One region of the Paraliobacillus sediminis genome, then DNA from elsewhere that is predicted to be linked to it. Evidence: riboswitches for the same ligand, from Rfam matches in the RefSeq annotation. Region 1 holds a riboswitch; each other region holds the start of a gene.

Region 1 (5,813 bases):
AGCTTATTGCTGGAAAGTATAAAATGATACCGAGAAGTCCCAGCCATTGAAATCCCTTCTGAAAATAACCATAAAGATGAAGATGCAAATCAAATATCATATCAGTAGTTATACCATATGCATAAGCAAAAAAACATGTCGCATAGATTTCTATTTTACTTAGCTTTTTGGGAACAAAATATGCAATTATGTTAAAAAAGATAAATGCAATAAATATTAGTATCCACAAATTACACACCCCATGACTATGTCGGCTTTGCTTCGGTACTTCTTTATTAGCAGCTTCAGAAGTGTATCCGACTGGTATTGTGGCTCGTTCATATCTCAAAGCCCCTGTTATGCTACTAATATAAACATCAAGTTCTTCATAATAAATTTACTATAATTCCCTTGGCTTTTTATCATCTGCTATAAAATATACAAACATTCGCAATATCATTATTTTCTATTGATATGTAATCCATTATGTGCCTAGTTCGCGTAATCTTCGGGTTTACTGGCATAGAAATACCTTCATAAAAATTGCTCTTTTTATGTTTACACTAGAAGTTATCTTTATTCTGTATTTTTATGATAGAGTATTCTAGATTTATCATCTTCAACTAATCTTCTTCCAAAGATTAGTCTACTCTATTTCATATCACTTATTTTTACATCAAAAATACCCAATAAAGAGATTATAAATACAATTGATATTAACCAAGCTAGGAGAGGTCGTTTGTGGTGTATAGGTAAAATGAAGAAAATAATACCTGTAAATAAGAAAGACCACCACAAATTCCAACCATTATGATATGTGATAAACCCTAATTTACTGTTTATGAATTCTATTGTCATATATAGTCCAACCCATAATAAAAACCATAGGAAACGTTTTTGCCATCCTTCAGGAAAACTTCCCAGATAAATTAACACTGTCGCAGAGTAAGAAACAACCATAGCTAAGATTGTAATCAGAGTATGATTAGGTAATATTAAATCATGAAAAAGCCACATGGACTTATTATAAAGTAGAAAATTATATAGAAAATATCCAATAATGAGGAATAAGATGGTAGAATAATACTTCTTCCAGTTTTTCAAATCTCCCCATATATATCCTGCTATTAAGTAGAAAACATTAATTAAAATGTACATTAAACCATTCCTCCGACTAATCGTATTACTATCCTTTCCCAAGTCAGATATAGTTATAGGGATACACAATAACTTTTTTATCTTATCATTGTGAAGATTTTTGTTACAAAGTATTAGTAAATAAGAAAGACGATCAGCTTATTTGTACTGTTTTCTCACAAATTCATTTAAAAATTAAAAATATTTGCTACGCAGTATTTAGTCAAATACGAAGAAGAGACGATTACTTAATAAACGTATTCGTTTCCGTATTTCTTTATAGTATGGTTGTACTGCCGACAAATGACTTTGTTAATTGGGTAGTGGTTTCCCTTCATAGTCAAGTTAATGGATAGTATGAAATGAAATTAGATTAAACTATATATGGAAAAGGCAACCTGAATTGAAGCGTTGTCCTTTCCAATCCGCATATTGTATTTAACTGTCAGTTCCACTCTATTAAATGCACCCAGATATCCCTATCACTTGAATGGGTAAAATGGGTTACATACCATGTTGATTTTTTAAATATATTGATACATCTTCTTTAACAAAGATTTCATCATGTACAACATTTTGATTTAATAAAGGATGGAGAATGAACGTTGTAGTTTTCTTTTTACTTCCACATCAATTATTAAAGATAAATCATATTTATAAAGTTCATCTACTTCTTGTTTATCTGTAACAAAACCCTCATAACTAAACTCATGTCCTAAAACATATATCGTTAGATTGGAAATGAAATCTTTTCTAACAGCAAGATTTAAAATGGAGAAAAAGGTTGAGTGAACTGATGTCATATTGCTGATGGCTACTTTAGTTGAATATATTTGAACCTTTTTATTATTAATAGAAATAATTTTCATATCGGATTTTAAAGATACTCTAGTTGAATTTCTTCTCTGTTTCTATGAATCGAAGGGACACAGATGATTCAGTATAAACAAGAAGTAAACGTTGCGAAGAGTATAGATATTGATGCTAAATCAGCCCATCTTGTTCCATCGGTTTAAAACATGTCCCTTATCAAACAAATATTGCACTCCATACAATAGATACGCTTTATAGTGTATATATATATAGAATTGAAAATAGTTTAATCGATATAAACGAACAATTTTTAGTTTTTTAAAAAGGGGCATGAAGATAAACGCAAAGATTCCATTAACAAAAGCATTAAGTAATACAAACTTTTTAAAGTTTCCATACGAAATCTTAAGTATCCACATAGAAAGCGGTATATAAGGACCAATATCGAAAGGAAGTTCATCTCTTATAAATGATTTCGGTTTATCATAAAACTTCCACCACTTGCGTTGGTGTCCATAAATATGATTTATAATTTCATAAGTACCTATAATAATACTCGCTATAGAATAGCGCTTTACATTACGCTTACCTATAAACATTAAGGATATCCATGGAATTAATATTATGGTTAGATTAAATAATACGTGACGTTTTGATGTCATAATGATTCACCTCACCTTCAATATGATTAAGATATCCAAATTTAATAAATATATTCAACACCCTAGTAAAATTGCTTTGCAATATAATAACGGTTAAATTTGGATGAAAGCTATCTAATATCATTAGTATATGAACTTTGATATAATAAATAGATTATTAAATTTGGAGTGAATATCATGAGTGACAAAATATCAAAAATCGATTACCTTGATGTTATGGAATACTCTTTGGATCCACTCATCATCCATACTGATTATAGAATCATGTATATAAATCAGGCAGCTGAAGAATTTTTTGGAGCAAAGAAAGTTGAAGTTATAGAGTCTAGCCCTTTGGATATTTTTAAAGAAACTTCTAAGACCGCTATTAGGAAAAGAATACAATCTGCCTACGAACATCCGGCCGATGTTATTGAAGAAACTATATTTAGAATGGACGGAACGACAGTTGATGTTGAACTATATTGTCACCCTTTATTAGTCGGGGATCAAAAAGCCATTCAGACATATGTAAGAGATATAACAGAACGGAAAAAAGCAGAACAGAAACTAATACAGATGATGACACATATAAATGAATTATCCGCAACTCTTGTTCCTCTGGGTAGCGAATTAGCAGTTCTTCCTTTAGTCGGAAATTTTGATGACCAAAGAGCAAGACAGCTTTTAGAGATTATACCAGTGAAAGTGCAGAATCAAAATATAAGCTGTATAATTATTGATTTCTCAGGTATTTATAGTCTTGATCATGTTGTAGCAGATTATCTTTTTAGAATAAACAACGTTTTATCTATACTTGGGGTTCAATCCATTATCACTGGTTTACGACCTGAATTAGCAATGATAGCCACAAACCTCAATCTAGACTTATCCGCTATACCAACAATGGCTACAGTAAAAGATGCACTTTCCTACTTGGGATTAAAAGTTAAAAATAGTAATAACAAGAGGTTTTTTAAAAGGAAATGAAGTCATAATTAGAAGGACCTATGAATAGTATTTCTAACTGTGTTGACTATGTAATTTTTTCTACTAAAATGAAAAAGGACCATTGTAGTCCATTCCTTGCACTCTATTAAGCAAACATTAAATAGCCCATACCTAGGATGTGGGCTATTCTTTGTGATTAAAGAGATTTCCTCGACGCTAATCTTCAACTAATTTACCTTCTAATTAATTGGTTAAATCGGATAGGATAGGTTTTATGCAGCCAACGACTTATACAAGGAACCTTGCGGACAGTTACGCTATAGACATAGGTCTTAAAACCTATTGAAACTTTGAAAAACCAGAAAAAATATGTATAGACTTTTAAATTTTAATAGTGTAAGATACCTATATATTAAAAATGAACTTTCGATACTAGCAAACTTATTGAAAAGTAAGGACGCAAAGCCATGGGTCTACGGTAATGAATGATTACTAGGATTGCCAGGTTACCAAAAAAGGGAATGAACACAAATCCGCCCTTGTATGGCGGTTTTTTTGTTGGAAAGGAAATATAAAATGTTGCCTAATGTAAAAATCAGTGGAGTTAGTACAGTACATCCAGAAGAGGCTTTTAATAATGATTTTTTTATAGAACATTTTGAAAAATTAGGGTTAGAAGTTGAGGGTTTGATGAATCATTTAGGAAGGGGAAACAGATATTTAGTAAATCCCAAAAAAGAAAGTACGATTACTATGGCTATTAATGTGGCCGATAAGGTTATGAAAAGTACGAATACTGCCGCTGATGATATTGATATGGTTGTTTTTGTTTCAGATACCCCAGAATATACTTATCCTAGTAATGCACTTTTTCTTCATAATAAATTAGGAACAAAGAATGCGCATATTGTTTATGATTTGAATGCGAATTGCATTGGAATGTTATCTGCTTTGGATCAAGTAAGTACGTATCTAAAAGCAAATGAATCACTTCAGAAAGCACTTATTATTAGTAGTGTAAATATTAGTAATATCTCTAGAAAAGACGACACCATAACCTATCCCAATTTTGCAGATGGTGCCGCTTCACTTTTACTAGAAAAAACGAGAGATAATGATGGTATTTTGGCATCTAATTACTTTACTAATTCAATACTATCTGATGTTGTACTTTACCCTGCTGTAGGTTTTTCAAATATATTTAATGAAGACATCCCAACTGATGATAAGAGACTAAAATTCATCCCACATGACGTTAGCTTTTTCTCAGATGATTGGAAAAGAATGATTGTTCAGATGTTGGATAATCACCAAATGAATCTTTCAGAGATTGACCATTGGATTTTCTCTCAATTTTCAAGACCAGAAATTGAGGAAACACTAGCTAAATTAGAAATCGGGTTAGATAAGTACACATTTGTAGGTGAAGAATATGGCTATACAGGTGTTACTAGTCCGATATTCGCTTTAGAGCATGCATTAGATAACGGTAAAATAAAAAAGGGAGATAAAGTGGTATTCTGTTCTGTTGCAGTTGGCTACAGTATGGCTTCGATTTTATATCAATTTTAAGGAGGAACAATTATGTTTAAAGTAGAAAAAAATAGTACGAGAAAAGAACTAATCGTTACAGTAGGCGGCTTTTTTAAAGAAGAAGAAGGCGAGTCATTTCTTGCAGATTATAATGAAAATGTGAAGGGTATTGTACCTTCATCTTATAAATTAATAGTTGATTCTACGGACCTTGCAGCTTCCAAAAAAGATATGTTACCTATTTTAGAAGCGTGTTTTAAGCTATATATGTCAAATGGCTTTAAGAATATTGTAATGATAAATCCATCTTCCGTAATTTCCAAAGGTCAAATGCATAAGTTGGCAAAAGTCAGTTCGTTTGAGGGTGTTTTTGTAGATTCACTAGCAGAAGCAAAAGAAATTTAATAGCAGAAGCATAAGGATTTTTTTGGTTTATTAGACTAATCTTTTATTCAAAAAGCCCTCAAAAGTACTGCACCCCGGAAGTTAGATTTAAGAATCTAACTTCTGGGGTGTTTTTTTGTGGTAAAGTACAATAAAAGTTTTAAAATTGCAAAAGAATATTTAGACCTTCGGTAAAATGTCAAGACAAAACTAATTAGATAACCCCTTTTATTTTTCTAGTAATTCACTTTTTTGCTGGTCTTGTTTCCTATTGTCTTTTTTAATAAATCTGCGCATCTACCAAACGAACTAAATTTCTTACAGTTAAGACGAGTGCTCTTTTATGTTGGTGTTTTAGAACCAATTATTTAAAGA
Region 2 (5,813 bases), on a different contig from region 1:
TCCAACTGGAAGTGGTAAAAGCACTTCTTTAGCAGCAATGATTGATTACATGAACAAAACAATGAACAGACATATTATTACTTTAGAGGATCCGATCGAATATCTATACCAGCATAACAAATGTATTATTGATCAAAGAGAAGTAGGATTCGATACAAGTAGTTTTCAAAAAGGATTACGTGCGTGTTTGCGTCAAGATCCAGATGTAATACTAGTGGGTGAGATGCGCGACTTAGAAACAATTTCTACAGCAATAACTGCTGCAGAAACCGGCCATTTAGTTCTAGGTACGCTACACACAACTGATGCGTCCTCAACGATGGATCGGATTATTGATGTTTTTCCTGCCCATCAAAAGAGTCAAATAAGAATTCAACTTGCTAATGTGCTGGAAGCCATTGTATCCCAACGTTTGTTTCCTTTGGCAAAAGGAATAGGACGGGCAGCAGCAACCGAAATATTAATCAACACACCTGCAGTGAAAAATTTAATTCGATCAGAAAAAATGCATCAGATCCCTAACACCATGCAAACTTCTAAAGAGTATGGTATGCATACCATGACAATGGATATTAAACGTATGTTGCAACAAGGGATAATAACGCAAAAACATGCGGCTCCCTATTTAAAAGATATGACTTTTTAGTACAAGTTATGATGGGGGAAGAGGTGGAAATCTATGAACTATTATGCGTATAAAGCAAAAACTGTCGATGGTAAGATAAAAAAAGGCAAGATTAGTAGTGAGAATGAAAAAGAAGCTATTAAGCAATTAAAGTCTCAAGGACTCATTTTATTTGAGATAAATGAATTAAACTCACTTTTATACAAAGATATTTATATTGGTAATCCAATAAAGAATAAGGACTTTGTTATTTTTCTGCGTCAATTTTCGACGTTAATAGATGCCGGTATAACATTAGTAGAAACGACGTCTATTTTAGAAGAACAAACACATAGTAAGCCACTTAAAAAAGCGCTACAACAAATTCAAAGCGATCTAGAAGAAGGAATAGGACTATCTGATGCCTTAGCAGAATTCCCACGTCTTTTCCCTGAATTATTAATTAGTATGATCCATGCTGGAGAAGTTAGTGGTAATTTAGATGAAATTCTTGATCGGATGGCTACCTATTATGAAAAACAGTACCAGTTAAAGCAAAAGATCATAACTGCGTTAACATATCCAATTGTGGTTGGAATTGTTGCCGTATTTATCACTATTTTTTTACTTGCATTTATTGTACCGATTTTCACGGACATGTTCCTATCTTTCGACCAAGAAATACCACCATATACGGCAGCAATATTAAGTATTAGTGATATTGTTCAAGCTTATTGGTGGGTTATGATGTTACTAGTACTAGTATTGGGTGTGACTATTAGATTATTAAATCGAAGACCAAACATTTCTTATTTATTTGATGTCGTAAAACTTCGTATTCCAATATTCGGTATGTTTATTCAAAAGTCTTTACTTGCTAGAATGACACAAACATTGAGTTCATTGTTAAATAGTTCTGTACCAATCTTACAAGCTGTTACAATAACGGAACGTGTTATAGATAATAAAGTGATCAAACGCGTTTTGCGTGAAAGTAGGGATTCACTTGAAAAGGGAGAGTCATTAGCAACACCGATGGAAAAACATTGGGTCTTCCCTAAATTAATTACGCAAATGATTGTTGTAGGAGAGCGAACAGGTTCCATTGATGCGATGTTGAAAAAAGTTTCTGACTTTTATGAACAAGAGTTAGATGAGTCATCAGAGAAGTTTAAGTCGCTCATTGAACCGGTAATGATTATATTTTTAGCAGTAATAGTAGGCGCAATTGTTTTAGCGATCGTAATACCTATGTTTAGTTTATTTGAAAACATCTAAAAGTGTAGACAGGTTACAAAAGTATAGTATAATAGAACTATTAGTATAAAACGAATAGTAGAAGCGATGAGGGTTTATCTGTAACTGGGCACTTGGATAAACTTGAGCTAGTAGTGCAACCGGCTGACACCATTTTTTATGCTGTGAGTCTTTTTTTATCAAAAAAATTAAATGAGGAGGAATAATAAAATGTTAACTAGAATGAAGAAAATGTTACGCAATGAGAAAGGTTTTACATTAGTAGAGCTTTTAGCAGTTATTGTTATCTTGGGTATTATTGTAGCAATTGCCGTTCCTGCAATTGGGAATATTATTGGTGATGCAGAAGAGGATGCTGATGAGGCACAAATTGAATTGATACTTGATGCAGCAAGATTAGCAGATGTACAAGATGAATTCACTGATGGTATGGATGCAGATGATCTTGTAGGACTTGGTTATCTTGAGGATAATGATGAACTACCAGAGGGTACAGTCTCTTTTGATACAGATACGAATCAATATGAATACACCCCGTAATAATAATTTAAAAAGACCCCTTTTCAAAGGGGTCTTTTATACATAATTAGGAGATAAAAAATATGGAAGTCTATTATATCGTTATTTTTTTTGTTTTTGGAAGTGTATTTGGTTCATTCTACAATGTTGTTGGTTTACGTATACCAAATGACAACTTTTTAGAATCTGATCGTTCTTATTGCCCCCGTTGTGATAAGACATTGCATTGGTATGAGTTGATTCCGATTATTTCGTATCTGTTTCAAGCTGGTAAATGCAGAAACTGTAAAGAAAAGATTTCTCCTCTTTACCCTACAATAGAATTATCTACAGCTTTCCTTTTCAGTTTTAGCTATTATTTTTTTGGTTTTCAACTGGAGTTAGTAATGGCAGTTTTACTCACTTCTTTATGTGTAATTATTGTTGTTTCAGACATCACATATATGCTAATACCTAACAAAATCTTATTATTTTTCCTACCGTTTTTAATTATCTTACGTATCATAGATCCGTTAGAACCATGGTGGTCTTCATTGGTTGGTGCAGCGGTGGGATTTTTATTATTAACACTTATCATTCTGGTTAGTAAAGGCGGGATGGGCGCGGGTGATATGAAGTTATTCACTATCCTAGGAATTGTGTTAGGATATAAAGGAATCCTGCTGACATTTTTTCTAGCTACTATTTTCGGTACACTTATAACATTACTATTATTGGCTACTAAAAAAATTAACCGTAAAAGTCCGGTACCATTTGGCCCTTCTATTTGTCTGGCTGCATTAACTACTTATTATTTTGGTAATTACATAATCAATTGGTATATTACATCATTTTTTTAAAGGATGAACACAAATGAATCTACTTAATAAAGATAGAATAAACATCGCCATAAATGATACGATGATTCGATATCTTGTTTCATCTAAAAAAAACGTTACAGCTGCTAGTGACTATGGAGAAATACCATTGGAACAAGGCGTTGTTGAGGATGGTAGAATTTTAGATCAAAAAAGATTAACTACTATCTTTAAAAATCTAGTTAAAGATAAAAAATGGAAGAATAAGCACCTTACATTTTGCGTCCCGGATGCTTTCGTTACGATGCGAGAAGAATCTGTACCTAAACAATTAACTAAAGATGAAGTGAAAAAATATATCGAATTAGAATTAGATGGTAGTATTCGTCTTCCTTTTCAAAATCCAGTTATAGATTTTGAAGTTATTACAGAAGAAGAACAAACGAATAAAATCCTTTTATTTGCATATCCAAATGAACGCTTAAAAGCTTACATAGAGGTGTTTGAGCAAGCGAATGTAAAACTGATAGTTGCTGATCTATCTTTTCTGTCAGCATATCGGACTTATTATAATTTGGACCTTGCAAATAAAGATGAACATCTGCTTATGATCCAGTGGTATAAAACGGATTTAGTTTTAACTGTTTTTAATAACCAGAAGCCGATCTTTAATCGCCATATTCATTTGAATAGTTATGATGTGGTCTTGAATAATGAGGTTTTTGAAGATTCGATGCAAGCTGATGAAAATATATGGAGAGAACTGGTCGATGAACAGTTCGTAACGATAGAACGTTTTATGGATTTCTATCAATATTCTATTATGTCAGGCGATGCTCAAGTTTCTGATTTATTATTAATCGGTGATTTTCCAGGACAAAAGTCAATAAATGAATTATTGACTTCACGATTTAATTTACCAGTCAAAACCATTGCATTTCCGAACGATTTACCAGCAGAGTATGCAACTGTATATGGATTGACACTAAGAAAGTAAAGAAAAAACCAATTAAACTTCATGGTAAGGGGACTAACCATATGGTAGAAATAAATTTTGTTGAAAAAAGGAAAGTAAATACGGCCCTATATCTACTAATTGCTATATTTATGTTCAGTCTGCTTCTTATTAGTATTAGTCTCTTTCTTTTCCATACAAATATTGAGAACAAGTATGATTCTTTACAACAAGAAAAAATAGATAATACAGAGATTATAGCTGAAATTAATACGCTTAACATGGTAGAACAACAAAAACAGACCTTGCAAATGCAAATTAAGCAATTAGAAACTGCTATTTATCCGTCTTTATTTTTATTAGACGATGTCCGTGCCAATTTGCCAAACGATACGTATATTGAGAACTATTCATTTTCTATTACAAATGGTATAACGATAGGTATTCATTTAAGTGCGTTATCGCAAGCTGCCAACTTCAGTCAAAATATTAACGAATCGACATATGCTGAGAATTTAAATTTAATAAATTTAGAAAAAATGGATGATTACTATGTTGCAACTTTTAATTTTGGGATTAATGCAGATTATTTAGTGGAAGAGGCTGATTAAAATGATATTTAAATGGTCACGTATCTATTCATTAATGTCGATTGGTGTAGTGTTACTAGTTATTATAATTGCCTTTTTATCTTATTATCAATTTATTTATCCTAGTCAACAGGAAGTAAGATACTTACAAGAAGAACTTGAAGAACAGGATCAATTGATCAAAAATGCAGATGTAAGTAAACAAGAGGTTGAAGATGATGTTGCTAATTCATTGAATTTACAAAGGCAATTACCGATAGATAAGGCAATTAATCAACTGATTTTGAACGTTGAAGAAATTAAGAATAAAACGAACAGTACAATAACCTTGTTGACGAATAGTGAAGATCAAGTAGCTAGTGATCAGGATACAGATGCTACATCTGAACTTACAAAAATGAATTATCAAATGGAAGTACTAGCAACAAATTATGATGTAATGAATCAGTTTTTAACAGAGTTGACTAATATGGATCGCATCGTGGAGATTAATAATATTGAATTTGTTCAGACAGAAGATGAGAGTATTGAACTCTCCATCGGTTTAACTACCTTTTACAATCCAACTCTAACTGCATTACAAACAGAAACACCCGTATTTGAATATGACCAAGAGCAAGATCAAGATCAAGATCAAGAAGATGAGGAACAGGAACAAGAGGACCAAGATTAATGGTCCTCTTGTTTTTTTGTTTACAAGAAAGAAATCACTGTTATTTTGCAAGTTTATGTTGGTAATTGCCTATCGCGTGCTGACAAAACTCGTCCACCTTTTCATATCGATTATGATAGAGTGAACCCAATGTTATAGGAAACGAGGGAATTAAGGTGGATGAAAATAATAAAATCACGGTAAAAATAAATAATAAAAAACAGCAAAGTCAGGATAGTAAAGATCATAGCAGGGACTCTTATCCTGAAAAAATCACTTGGTTTGAGCAAGCGGCTAGTGTAGATAAAGATGATAGGATCGAAGAGGTGGATGTTTTTGAAAAAAATCACTCAACCGATAGTCCATTGAATAATAAGAAAAAAAGTAAAAGTAATAGTTCGGTTGTAAAAGCGTTTATTTTTACTGCATGTGGTGCGAT
Region 3 (5,813 bases), 930 kb from region 1:
ACATTCTATATTCACATGTGTTCCCCATACAGTTGGAGAGTACCAAGTCCAACCGATTTCCAAACTTTTATTAGGATGCGAGATGTTCAAAAATCGTGTAGAACCTACAATTTTATTCGAATTACAAAGTATAACAACAAAGGGGAACTCTCTTCCGCTATTTTTATTTTCTAATGCATCTTCAACAAAGAACTTCATATCATTTTCGGTTTGTATTGTTATGGGTAAATGACCCCATATCATTGGATCGTTCCCAATGCCATATAACCCCTGTATATGATGCTTTTCCATTGGTACAATTCGTACTTTCTCGCCAACTAATTCATCAAACACAATTTTTAATCCTCCCTGAATCAAAGCTTATACTTACATTCCCAGTATAGGAACTGTTCAGATCAGAAACTTGAATAATTAAGTTAGAAAAACCATTCCAATAATTCTGTTTTAACTCTTAAATTCATCTATTCTCGTTTGTCTTAAGAACTATCGATCATAATAATCATTTTAACATAAATATCCAATAAATCGTTTTTTTATTTCGTTTCTTATACAACAAAAAGCACTTTTCTGTAATAAGAAAAGTGCTTTGAAATCTATTATGTTTCGACGTTGTTATGTTTTCTTATTTCCCATCATTCAGTTTTCTGCCTTCTTCAGGACTAGACATTTTTGTTGCTCCCGCTTTACCTAGATCTTGATCTCGATCGGATTCAACACGGCCACTTTCTCTTAATTTCTTTTCTTGACGGTCTTTTCCCACTTTAAACACCTCCTTACGATAAGATGAGTTGTTTAAAGGGAATTTATTCAAAGTTTATCTATACAGCGGATTCAAATGGTTTTATCATAAAAGTGGGATTATCTATTAAATCTATCACTTTTTCGTTTGAAAGCATCTTTATCATCGGTCGATGGAAATGTTTATTTATTTCAGTAACAATTGCCGGTTGATTATGATTAATTAGTACTTTCGTTCCTGGTGGATAAGTCGCGACTGATTGACTAAAAGCAGTTACAATTTTGTACGAATAGATATGATCTGACGTAGCCATGATTGCCTCCATAGCATCATGAGGTGGAACTTTTTCTTTTACTATCAAATTATCGTATCGGTTCGCTACGGCACAAATTTGAGCGATTTCTAAAAAGTCATTATCCTTTATTTGTCGTGGAAAACCTTTTCCGTCTAATGTTTCGTGATGTTGATAAGCAATATGTGCTGATACAATACTAAACTGACTAATATTTCGCAAAAATTGGAACCCCAAATCAGGATGTTTCTTCTCATCTGCATCTATTGCTTTACCGATATCGTGTAGCAATGAGCCAATTGCTAAATCCCTAAGTTTTAGATCGTTATAGCCCATTTCTTTAGCTGTTAATAAAGCAAGGATTGTTACGTTAACCGCATGTGCATAAGGCTGCAATTCCTTTGTCATTGTTCCCGATGGAATAAGTATAAGTGTTGGTCTATGTTTTACTTCTTTAAGCAATATACCTGCAACTTGCTGAATGGGTTTTAATTCAGGTGTCTTTTTATTCATCGCATATTCATAAAAAGTTTTAACTGCTTGAATTGCATCCGTCCATGTAGGCATATCAAGCATATCTTCAATTGTAATCCCTTTGGATACTTCATCCTCTATAAAAAGAAAGTTAATGCCCATATTCTCTAGTCTAGATTGTATTTTAGGATCGATTGTTCGACCAGTTGCGAGTAATATACGTTTGTTCGAATCATAAATTGGTTTAGCAAGTATCATACTTTTGTTGTCATACTCTGAGATATTAATTAGTCTCATGTTTACACCTCATTTTTATAATCTATAAATACTAATTAATATAGACCTATTCCCATAACTATTAGCTATTCGATAAAAGCGTATAAAAAAAAGCTATCACAAATAAATGCATAGCCAAAATAAAGGTTCATGTAATTTGGTGGTCTGGCAATCAATAGTTCGGCTATTAAGCCGTACCTTAGACCCATGACTTTGCGTCCTATTTTTTCAAATAGTTTGCCTTTTTCGTGATATTCTATTTAATTACTGTCTTTTATTGATACTTTAGTACTATTTTAAGAATAGCGTATTTATGATTATATTTCAACATATTTCGACATTTATTTAAATAGTAACAGGTGCATGTTGCTTACAATAACATTCAAATCTTTTTTGAACTAAATTTAATTTCAACTAGATATAAAAGAAAAAATAATGTGAAGGCAACAACTTCAAACGATAAAATATACCATGGATACGGTCCTAAAAAGTCAATTATACTTACATTGCTAGGCTTTCTTGATAAGAACATATAGTTTGAGCCTATGATTTGATTGATGATAAATACAAATCCAGCTATTATATTAAGCGTGACAAATGCTTTCATAACGGATTTAATAGTAGGTTTAAATCCTTCAATCCATATCATATAAAAACAGGATAGTATGATGGCTATGTGGACGAAGAAAAATTGAAAGAATCGCAAATGTGGGATACCGAAAAAAAGTTCTGGAGTGATTACGGCAATAAATGCCCCGATCATACTCACAAAAAAAGCTACTTCGAATACCTTATAACTCCTTGTCAGTAACATAACAGCACATAAATATAAGGAGATTGAACACAATTGCAACGGTAAATTGATGATCAGATCCCACTTATCATGAAGTAGATACCATAATTGAAAGAAAATTTCTCCAACTATTAAAACACCAAGTAAAGTATACTTGACATGTTTCTTATACTTTTCTTTTATGTTATCTCTGTAAAAATACATCCATCCTATCAAAACAAATGTTAACAGCATCATACTAATATGGGAAAGAGAAAACAATTGAAATGGATAATCTATCTGATTAAAACGAAATAACTCACCCATTTTATAATCTCCTCCCTCTAAAAAATGCATTATCCGAATCTATTTGAAATAATATTTAAAAATTTTAAAATCCTCTTTTTCTTAGCCACATTTCACAGGCGGAGGTCCACCATTTAACATCTTCCAATTCATCCGCAAGTCCAAGTCCGTGTCTTCCACTCTCAAAAACATGTAATGCATGAGGAACTTTATTCTTACTTAACGCACTAGATAGCTGGAGACTGTTCTCTACTGGAACGGCATCATCATCTGCCGTATGCCATATAAAAGCAGGTGGTGTATCAGCTTTTACATGATTTTCAATAGACATCAAATCTACTAAAGAATCAGCAGGATCTTCACCTAGTAAAGCCTTTTTACTTCCTTCATGGGTGAATTCACCCATTGAAATAACTGGATAACAAAGTACCATTAGGCTAGGGCGACTACTGTGACGCTCAATTGCATCATCGGCATTAGGATTACCCGTATCATAATGCATCCCTGCTGTCGCTGCCAAATGCCCACCTGCAGAAAAACCTAATATACCAATTCGCTCAGGGTCTATATTCCACTCTGTTGCATAATGACTTACAGTGCGAATAGCACGTTTAGCGTCTTTTAAAGGTGTCGGATGTTGATGAGGAGCTACACGGTAATGTAATACAATTGCTGCTATGCCAATTTCATTGAGCCATTCTGCAATTGGTGATCCTTCGTGTTCTGCACGATGTGTATACCCACCACCTGGACATACGATAATAAGGGGTGTTGGTCTATCTTGGTTCAACAAATAAGGTGTAAAACTAGGAACATCTTCATCTATTGCATTTAACTTTCGTTCTACATCGTATAGTGATAATAGCATTTCTCCTGCCTCCGTTATAATCTAATTACCCGCACTTGCTGCTGCGGAATTTTCTTCTTGTTTGACAAAATCAATCGCGATAACTAATGAGATAATAATATGTTCTAGTGACTCGTCTTTAACGCCCACCTCATAGCTATCGCCCCAAGTAAACCATTTTTCGTTTACTTGACCTACTACTTCACCATGGCTGACTACTTCAAATTTTTTGTCCCACCAGTCACCATGCACTTCAATACCTCGACCTTCTATCTGATAGCGTGATTTAAAAAAAGAAAACTCCTTTTTGATGGTAACTACCTCTTCGCCATTAACCTCAACGAAAAATGTAGGTAAAAAACTAAATACCTTTTTTGTTATCGTACCAATTTCATTATCAGATGTGTCTTTGATTGTAAAAGTCTTTGGAATGGAAAGAAAACTACCTTTTATCAGATACTTATCTTGTTCAAATTCGTTCTTTACAGTGAAATTTCCGCCCAAACTAAATACTTTCTGCTTGATATACAGCTTGCTCATATAATCCTCCTCCCATAATAGTTATGAAGCATCCTATTATATAGTCTTTATACGATATGTTTCATTTCATAGTTCATTGCTAATTTTCTGCTGCAATGTTAATGAATTTTTCACCTAGAAAACCATTATTACTTCTTTCGACAAGAAAGGTTAAATTCCTTCTAAACTAGTAAGAAACTTTTGTTATTCTCAAAACATCAAAGGAATCTCCTATTTTTAATCTACTAATTTAACACAAAAAAGTAGGAAGACAACAATCATCTCCCTACTTTCATTCTAACAGTGCGATACCAAGATTATTATAATCCCTTTTTAAAACTCTGGTAATTCTTATTTCCACCAGAAAGGTTAAATACGTCTTTAAAGCCACTATTTCGTAATACGTTTTGCGCTGCATTACCTGTGACACCCTTATTACAATATGTTACTGTTGGCAAGTTTGGGTCTAGGTCTTTAGCTTCTGAGCGTAATTTTGCTAAAGGAATATTGATTGCTCCATCTACGTGACCTGTTTCGTATTGCTTTGGTGATCGTGTGTCAATAATTTGAAGTGATTCCCCGTCATCTGTTCTAGCAATTATTTCTTGTGGCGTGATCAATTTATTTTTCTTATCGATAGCATTTTGTAGTGCCATTCCTGTGTACATAACAGGGTCTTTCGTTGTACTAAATGGTGGTGCATATGCTAAATCTAAGTGGAATAGATCACCCGCTGTTGCTTTAAAAGAAATTGCTGTTACAAATACGTCGAGTCGCTTATCGACACCATCTTGTCCAACGATTTGCACACCTAAAATGCGGCTTGTCTCTCTATCGGCAATTGCCTTAATGACTAATTCTTTTCCCTCAAGATAATCTGCTCGTGATGGTTTAATATTATGAAGCACTTCTGGATCATAACCTGCAGCTAACGCTTCTTTTTCACTTAATCCAGTATAACCAACAGCCAGATCAAACACCCGTAAAATTCCTGTACCTAAAATACCACGATGTTCTAAATCTCCACCCGTGATCACATCACCAGCAATACGACCCATCTTGTTTGCAGTGGACCCTAGTGGACGATAAATCGACTTTCCAGTAACAATAGAAAAGCTTTCTGCCACGTCACCAACTGCATAAACACCTGGAATATTGGTTTGCATTTTATTATTCACCTTAATTGCACCACTACTGCCTAGTTCAATGCCTATTTCTGCAGCAAGACTAGCGTTTGGTTTCACACCGGTTGCCAAAAATACAATATCTGTATCAATCACTTTACCATTTTTGGTTTCGACTGTTTTTTCTGAGATTGCAGCAGCTTCTTCATTTAACACTACTGTTACGTTGTGCTTTCGTAAGTGCTCTTCTACTCTGTACGCCATATCTTTATCCAAGTGCGGCATAATTTGATTACCACGTTGAATAATTGTTACTTCTAATCCTTTATGCTTTAACTGTTCTGCCATCTCGAGTCCAATAAAGCCAGCACCGATAATGGTAGCTTTTTTCGGTTTGTTAGCCTTCATATAGGCATCAATTGCAACTGCATGTTGAATCGTGCGTACATGAAAGACATGATCGT
Region 4 (5,813 bases), on a different contig from region 1:
ACCGAAACCCAAACCTGAAAAAACAGTAAAAGGAAAAGAAGAAGTGAGAGAACGAAACATTACCTGGTTATTAATTCTAGGTGTTATCTTCCTGCTTATTAGTGGTTTGGTTGTAGCAACAAGTACATGGGATCAAATGGGACCTGTGTTAAAAGTCTTAGCGTTATTATGCGTTTCTTTATTTTTCTTGGCTTTGAGTGGTATTTCTACTAAACTTTTAAAAATAGATAAAACAGCTTTTGCCTTTTTAACGTTAGGAAGTTTATTAATTCCAATTGCTATTGTGGCAATAGGGTACTTTAGTTTGTTCGGAGAGTATTTATCTTTAACAGGAGAGGGTAAATTCTTATTAGGCGTTATAGGTACTTTAGTTCCTTTACCATTATATATTCGAAATGCTTGGAAGCATCGTTCTAGATTATTTGTCTGGATTTCGTATTTATTCTTAACATTTTCAGTAGGTTTTCTTATTGGATTGACCCAAGTATCTGTCGATGTTTTCTACTTGTTTATTATGTTGTACAACGCGTTACTTTTATACATGTATCACCGTTATTGTAAGAATACTAAACTAGCGTTATTTATTAAAGAACTTCCTAAATATGCACAGTTGAATTTAGTTGTATCAACATTATTAATGCTAGTGATTTTCGATCAATCCCTTTTTTATAGTTTTAATATTCTTTTAACCGCAGCAATTTATATTGCAATGGTGTTTGTTTATAACACAAAAGAGTATCAACTTGTATTCTCGGCATTATTTGCATATGGTGCTTACCAATTAACAGAATCCTCTTGGTTAGCTTCAATTGATTTGATTGCTTATGGTTTGATTGGTGCATGTTTTCTGGTTTTTGCACATGTCATAAAAAGCGATGTAGTTGTATCTCGTATGTTTCGTTATACAAGTGGTGTGATTTCCCTTTTTGCTTTTATTTATATTAGTTACCAGGGTATTGTTATAAGAGCAAATGAGGACGCTTGGATTTTATTAGCTGCTTATTTGGTAATTATGCTCACATACACCTATCTATCGTATATAACCAAACGAGCTGTTTTCAGTTGGTTAGCGACTATTTTTCTATACACATTTGGTTTACAACTTGGAGATATAATACTTGATTATTTGACAGGTATCAGTATGGAACTGTTTCTATTCTTTTATGCTGCGCTCTTATTTTTATTAATTGGTTTACGTGATAAGATTGTATTTTTGTTACCGATAAAAAGAAGTGTTTTCTATTTATCTGTTGCTGTAATGGTAGCTTCCATGATGTATGCAACTCTTTTCGGACTACTAATACATGCTTCACTTATGTATATTTTATTCGGTATTATTGCATTGTTTGTTGTTTCTAGCAAAAATAATATTGAAAGAGAAATAGCGAAGTGGACGAATGCAGTGAGTTGGTTGTTTGCTTTGTATTGTCTGAATCCAAAGATTGGAGAGCTAATTTCAGGATACACCGTCTATTTGGATCTTCCATTTCACATTGTGATGTCATCACTTACCCTATTGCTTATTAGTTTAATTTGGCGAAAATACAAGAAAACTGGATTAGCTAAAGCTGCCTTTTATATCGGTCAAGGAAGCTATTTATATGGATTATCGCTTCTTGTTGGTTTCACTACAATTGATACAACTTTTATTCGGCCCGCTCTACTTTTAGTTGGTATTGGTGTATTTATCTGGTTAGTTAGACAGACAAAATTGGACGTATTATGGTCTCTCGTAGCAATCACTACTTTTTGCTTTTACGCTTCCTTATTAAGCACTTTTCAAATTCAAGAATTTAGTTCTGTTGTGATATTTCTTTTGTTTGGTCCATTGATCTTACTTGTTGTGGAAGGATGGCAAGGAAAGCGAGTCCCTGCTTTAAAACCTTACTTCTTTTGGATTGCGCAGTTTATTCAATTGAATGTTACGTTAGTTATTTTGATTGATCAAGCTCTTTCGCAAATGATAAATTCACTATTTTTGTTTGTACCATTTGGTGTTTTTATATACAGTATGTTCGTTATCAAAAAAGAATGGGCGATAAAGCTATTCTTGTATGCTGCGATGTCTCTGGTTACATTTATTTTAATTACGACAGCACAGTATTATAATATATTTGAAAATCTCTCACAAGGTTATTATTGGTTTTGGTCTAGTGTTCTTTTCTTTGTAGGATGGTTCGTTGTAAATAAGACTTGGAAGAGTAGAATAGAATGGTATATTATTCCGTTTTCTAACTACGGTTTGTTTATGATTCTTACCACATACGACGTTAGTTCTCTAGGAGAAGTTTTGTCTGTTCTGACATATGTACTTCTGAATGTCTTCTTTTTACACAGGAGAAATTGGACAGTTGGCTTAGTATTTCCATTAACATTATCCCTACTCATTTGGGAACAACAACGCTATTTGTATCAAGATTTTCAGTTATTTTTAATTAGTTTAGCTAGTTTTCTTGTTTTATTTATTGCAGGAAAAATATTATTTAAAAGACTGTACCAATGGAATGAAGAAAGTCACTATATCGATTGGTACTCTATTATAGCTGTATGTTATCTAGGTTATTCTATCACCTATCTTCAGGGAGAGAGTAACGTTTGGATTAATATTATTCCATATGTATTAGGAACTGTATGGCTATTTGCACAAGTGAGAAGGTTTACTCACCACATAGCACGGAAAGTGATTGTCACGTTGGGTTCGATTAGTTTTCTGCCAACCTATTACATTATTTTAGAAGAATACATTCCTTTTATTTCAGAACTCTTTCATACTGAACTTAGAATTTTCCCTGTTCTTTTCCTATCAATTATCTTGAGTTTAAAAACGTGGAAAAACTATAAAACGGTAATGTCTCATGTTCAAACAGTCTCTTTATTAGTTGTGACGATCATTTTAGTATTGGATGCGATTTCGAGTAATACAGTGCGGGATGCCTTAATTGTCGGAGGTCTTTCACTCCTATCCTTAGTAATAGGTGCTCAATTTCAAATTAAATCTTACTTTTTTATTGGAATTGGAACACTCCTCTTTAATCTGATCTATCAGACAAAACCGTATTGGGGCAATATGCCTTGGTGGGCCTATCTATTACTTGCAGGCTTCATCTTAATTGGGATAGCGAGCTACAATGAGTGGAAAAAGCAGCGAAAAGAAGAGGGAAAGATAGCCAAGAAGATGAAAAAGTTAGTCTTAAAATTAAAGGAGTGGGATTAACTATTGAAAATTAAATGCTGCAAAATATAGTTTAAACAAAAACACGCGTCTGCTACCAAAGGATTTGGAGACAGACGCGTGTTTTTTTAATGATGCTGTGGTGGTAATCCTTTTGATTTGTTACTAATTGCAAATCCTTCTTGTGGAACAAAGAAATACTGAATCCAGACGCCATCTAAAAAATCTTCTCTTGCATCTAGTAACACATCGATATCTTTATCCGTTTTAACTATTTCATCATGTTCTGTCGGTGTATCTAACATCACATCATAGTGTGCATGATTGCCGTGCATTTCGGTTACATAAACTCGAACCATTTTTCCTTCTGCACCATCACTTTCTAACCAACCTTTAAGTACTTTTGCAGCATTACGATTCATTTTACATTTCATTTCTTGACACCTCTTTTCTATCATATATCTATTATCACTGTGTTAACGAAAAAAATAAAGTATTTTGCATAGAGTCCAGCTATCAAATAAAAATGATAGTCAAAATAAAAGTAATATAACAGTTATAAAGTACCGCATAATAATTTCCAGTATGGTACAATTGAACTATACTATAAAAAAGAAGTTCTTTTCATTGAAAAGGCAAACTTATTGAAAAATAAGGACGCAAAGCAACAGACCTAAAGGGTGACCTATGGTGGCTGTGTTACCAAATGGATGACGATAACTGGTAATTAAAAAGTTATTTCCATTGGGAATAGCTTTTTTATATTTGTTGGGATTATCTTGAGGACGGGAGTAAGATAACATGATGTCTACTAAACGTAACGCAATCTTCACTATATTGGGTATAGCAGTGCTCTATTATATTATCCTATTATTTTTACAGAATAATGATTGGCTACGTTCTTTTCTTACTATTGGAATTCAAATTATAGTAGGAAGCATTGCTTTTATTTGGGTAAATAAAGCTTATCGTATCACTCCAGATAAGCAGCGTTTTTTTTGGCTAATTCTTAGTATTGGTTTATTATTGCATACAGTTTCCAATCTTAATTGGTTCGTATCACTACTCACGACAGGTTCGATGAAATATCCTGAGATATCATTTTTTCTATGGCTTGTGGCTTATATTTGTTTCCTAATTGGATTGCTATATAAAGTAAGAGTTATTAGAACATCTAAGTCTACTAGTCCCTATTTATTTTCAATAGTAGTCTTTACGACTTTTGCAACTTCAGTTGGTACGTATTATTTAATGAGCACAATCCAAGCTGTCCAGGGTGATGATATGATGGACACGATTATCACATTATTGTATTTAATATGTAGTATTAGTATCTTGTTTGCGATTACTAATTTGTATTTTTTATCATATGATTCGAAAGAGAAAGAGGTAATGATATTTATAATTATTGGCTTCTTTTTCCAAGTAGTTGCTGATCTGTACTATGCTTATTTATCATTGATGGGTGGCTATCAGATTGGTAGCCTTGTTGATGTTTTCTGGCTTTACGCTATCTTAATGATCGGCTCTTCAGGGAAGTTTGTGCACTCGAATACAGAAGAGTTAGACTGGAAGGTCATTAATTACTTTAACAACAGGGAAAACTTTTTACCTTATATTAGTACGATTATATTATTAATCCTTGTAACACAAAGTTATAATTGGAAACTTAATGCGCTAAGTTTAGGGTTAAGTATTTCCTTCCTGATGATCATCGGACGGCAGTTAGTAATTATGCGGAAAAATAGTAAGTTAGTAAGTGAGTATAGAAACTTAGCTTATCATGATACATTAACTGGATTGAAAAATAGAACGGCTTTTATTGAAGATTTAGGAACAACGATGAACATAGCAAGGGAATCTAATCGACCAGTGGCCTTGTTACTAATGGATCTAGACCGTTTTAAGACAATTAATGATACATTAGGACACCAAATTGGAGATCGTGTCTTACAAATAGCCGCGGACAGATTAAGAGAAAAATTAGGTTGCACGACAGATATTTATCGGGTTGGGGGAGACGAGTTTGTCGTTATTTTGCCAGATCATAATAAAAGCAGTTGCAGCGAAATAGCGGATAACCTACTGGGCGTTTTTCTTCAACCCTTTTTGATTGATTATCATGAAATATCAATTACACCGAGTATAGGAATCAGTATGTATCCAACGGATGGATTAGACGGTGATAAACTATTCAAGCATGCGGATGCAGCGATGTATATTGCAAAGAATAAAGGGAATAAATATTACTTTTTTAATGCTGCATTAAATGAGATTATTACCCGAAAAATGACAATTGAGATTGAGTTAAAAAATGCAATTGAACTTAATCAGTTAGCCCTTTTATATCAACCTAAAATAAATATTGCGACTGGTGAAGTAGTCGGAATGGAGGCGCTGTTAAGATGGACGCATCCAACGTTAGGTCAAGTGTCTCCTGTAGAATTTATTCCTATAGCAGAGGAGTCAGGTCAAATACTGTCGATTGGTGAATGGGTCATGCGTAAGGCTTGTCAGCAGAATGTAGACTGGCAGCAAAATGGTTTTCAAGCGTTAGCTGTTTCCGTAAATGTTTCTGTCCAACAGTTTGAACAGGATAATTTTGTTGTACTTGTAAGTAATGTTTTAAAAGAAACAGGTC

The links. A riboswitch is a leader RNA that binds a small molecule or an ion and turns the genes downstream of it on or off. The one in region 1 is predicted to bind cyclic di-GMP.
Region 2: linked by a shared signal. The riboswitch ahead of D2K60_RS17965 (competence type IV pilus major pilin ComGC) and the one ahead of D2K60_RS12340 (ketoacyl-ACP synthase III) in region 1 are both predicted to bind cyclic di-GMP.
Region 3: linked by a shared signal. The riboswitch ahead of D2K60_RS07680 (HD-GYP domain-containing protein) and the one ahead of D2K60_RS12340 (ketoacyl-ACP synthase III) in region 1 are both predicted to bind cyclic di-GMP.
Region 4: linked by a shared signal. The riboswitch ahead of D2K60_RS03785 (putative bifunctional diguanylate cyclase/phosphodiesterase) and the one ahead of D2K60_RS12340 (ketoacyl-ACP synthase III) in region 1 are both predicted to bind cyclic di-GMP.

The regions. Positions count from the first base shown of each region.
Region 1 covers NZ_QJSI01000002.1:1,245,841-1,251,653, forward strand. Annotated here, with positions in the region: gene D2K60_RS21345 (CBO0543 family protein) at 1-238, opposite strand, end outside; gene D2K60_RS12320 (CBO0543 family protein) at 631-1,137, opposite strand; gene D2K60_RS12325 (hypothetical protein) at 1,698-1,919, opposite strand; gene D2K60_RS12335 (PAS domain S-box protein) at 2,769-3,560, shown strand; cyclic di-GMP riboswitch class I at 3,946-4,035, shown strand; gene D2K60_RS12340 (ketoacyl-ACP synthase III) at 4,080-5,093, shown strand; gene D2K60_RS12345 (hypothetical protein) at 5,106-5,459, shown strand.
Region 2 covers NZ_QJSI01000003.1:1,018,137-1,023,949, reverse strand. Annotated here, with positions in the region: gene D2K60_RS17975 (type IV pilus twitching motility protein PilT) at 1-646, shown strand, start outside; gene D2K60_RS17970 (type II secretion system F family protein) at 680-1,882, shown strand; cyclic di-GMP riboswitch class II at 1,936-2,016, shown strand; gene D2K60_RS17965 (competence type IV pilus major pilin ComGC) at 2,072-2,401, shown strand; gene D2K60_RS17960 (prepilin peptidase) at 2,464-3,219, shown strand; gene pilM (type IV pilus biogenesis protein PilM) at 3,233-4,174, shown strand; gene D2K60_RS17950 (hypothetical protein) at 4,216-4,743, shown strand; gene pilO (type 4a pilus biogenesis protein PilO) at 4,745-5,395, shown strand; gene D2K60_RS17940 (SPOR domain-containing protein) at 5,551-5,813, shown strand, end outside.
Region 3 covers NZ_QJSI01000002.1:320,058-325,870, forward strand. Annotated here, with positions in the region: gene D2K60_RS07670 (GNAT family N-acetyltransferase) at 1-336, opposite strand, end outside; gene D2K60_RS07675 (YpzI family protein) at 623-760, opposite strand; gene D2K60_RS07680 (HD-GYP domain-containing protein) at 819-1,802, opposite strand; cyclic di-GMP riboswitch class I at 1,938-2,033, opposite strand; gene D2K60_RS07685 (YwaF family protein) at 2,164-2,880, opposite strand; gene D2K60_RS07690 (alpha/beta hydrolase) at 2,945-3,727, opposite strand; gene D2K60_RS07695 (LURP-one-related/scramblase family protein) at 3,749-4,246, opposite strand; gene D2K60_RS07700 (FAD-dependent oxidoreductase) at 4,546-5,813, opposite strand, start outside.
Region 4 covers NZ_QJSI01000001.1:868,849-874,661, forward strand. Annotated here, with positions in the region: gene D2K60_RS03775 (hypothetical protein) at 1-3,214, shown strand, start outside; gene D2K60_RS03780 (iron-sulfur cluster assembly accessory protein) at 3,301-3,606, opposite strand; cyclic di-GMP riboswitch class I at 3,797-3,879, shown strand; gene D2K60_RS03785 (putative bifunctional diguanylate cyclase/phosphodiesterase) at 3,974-5,813, shown strand, end outside.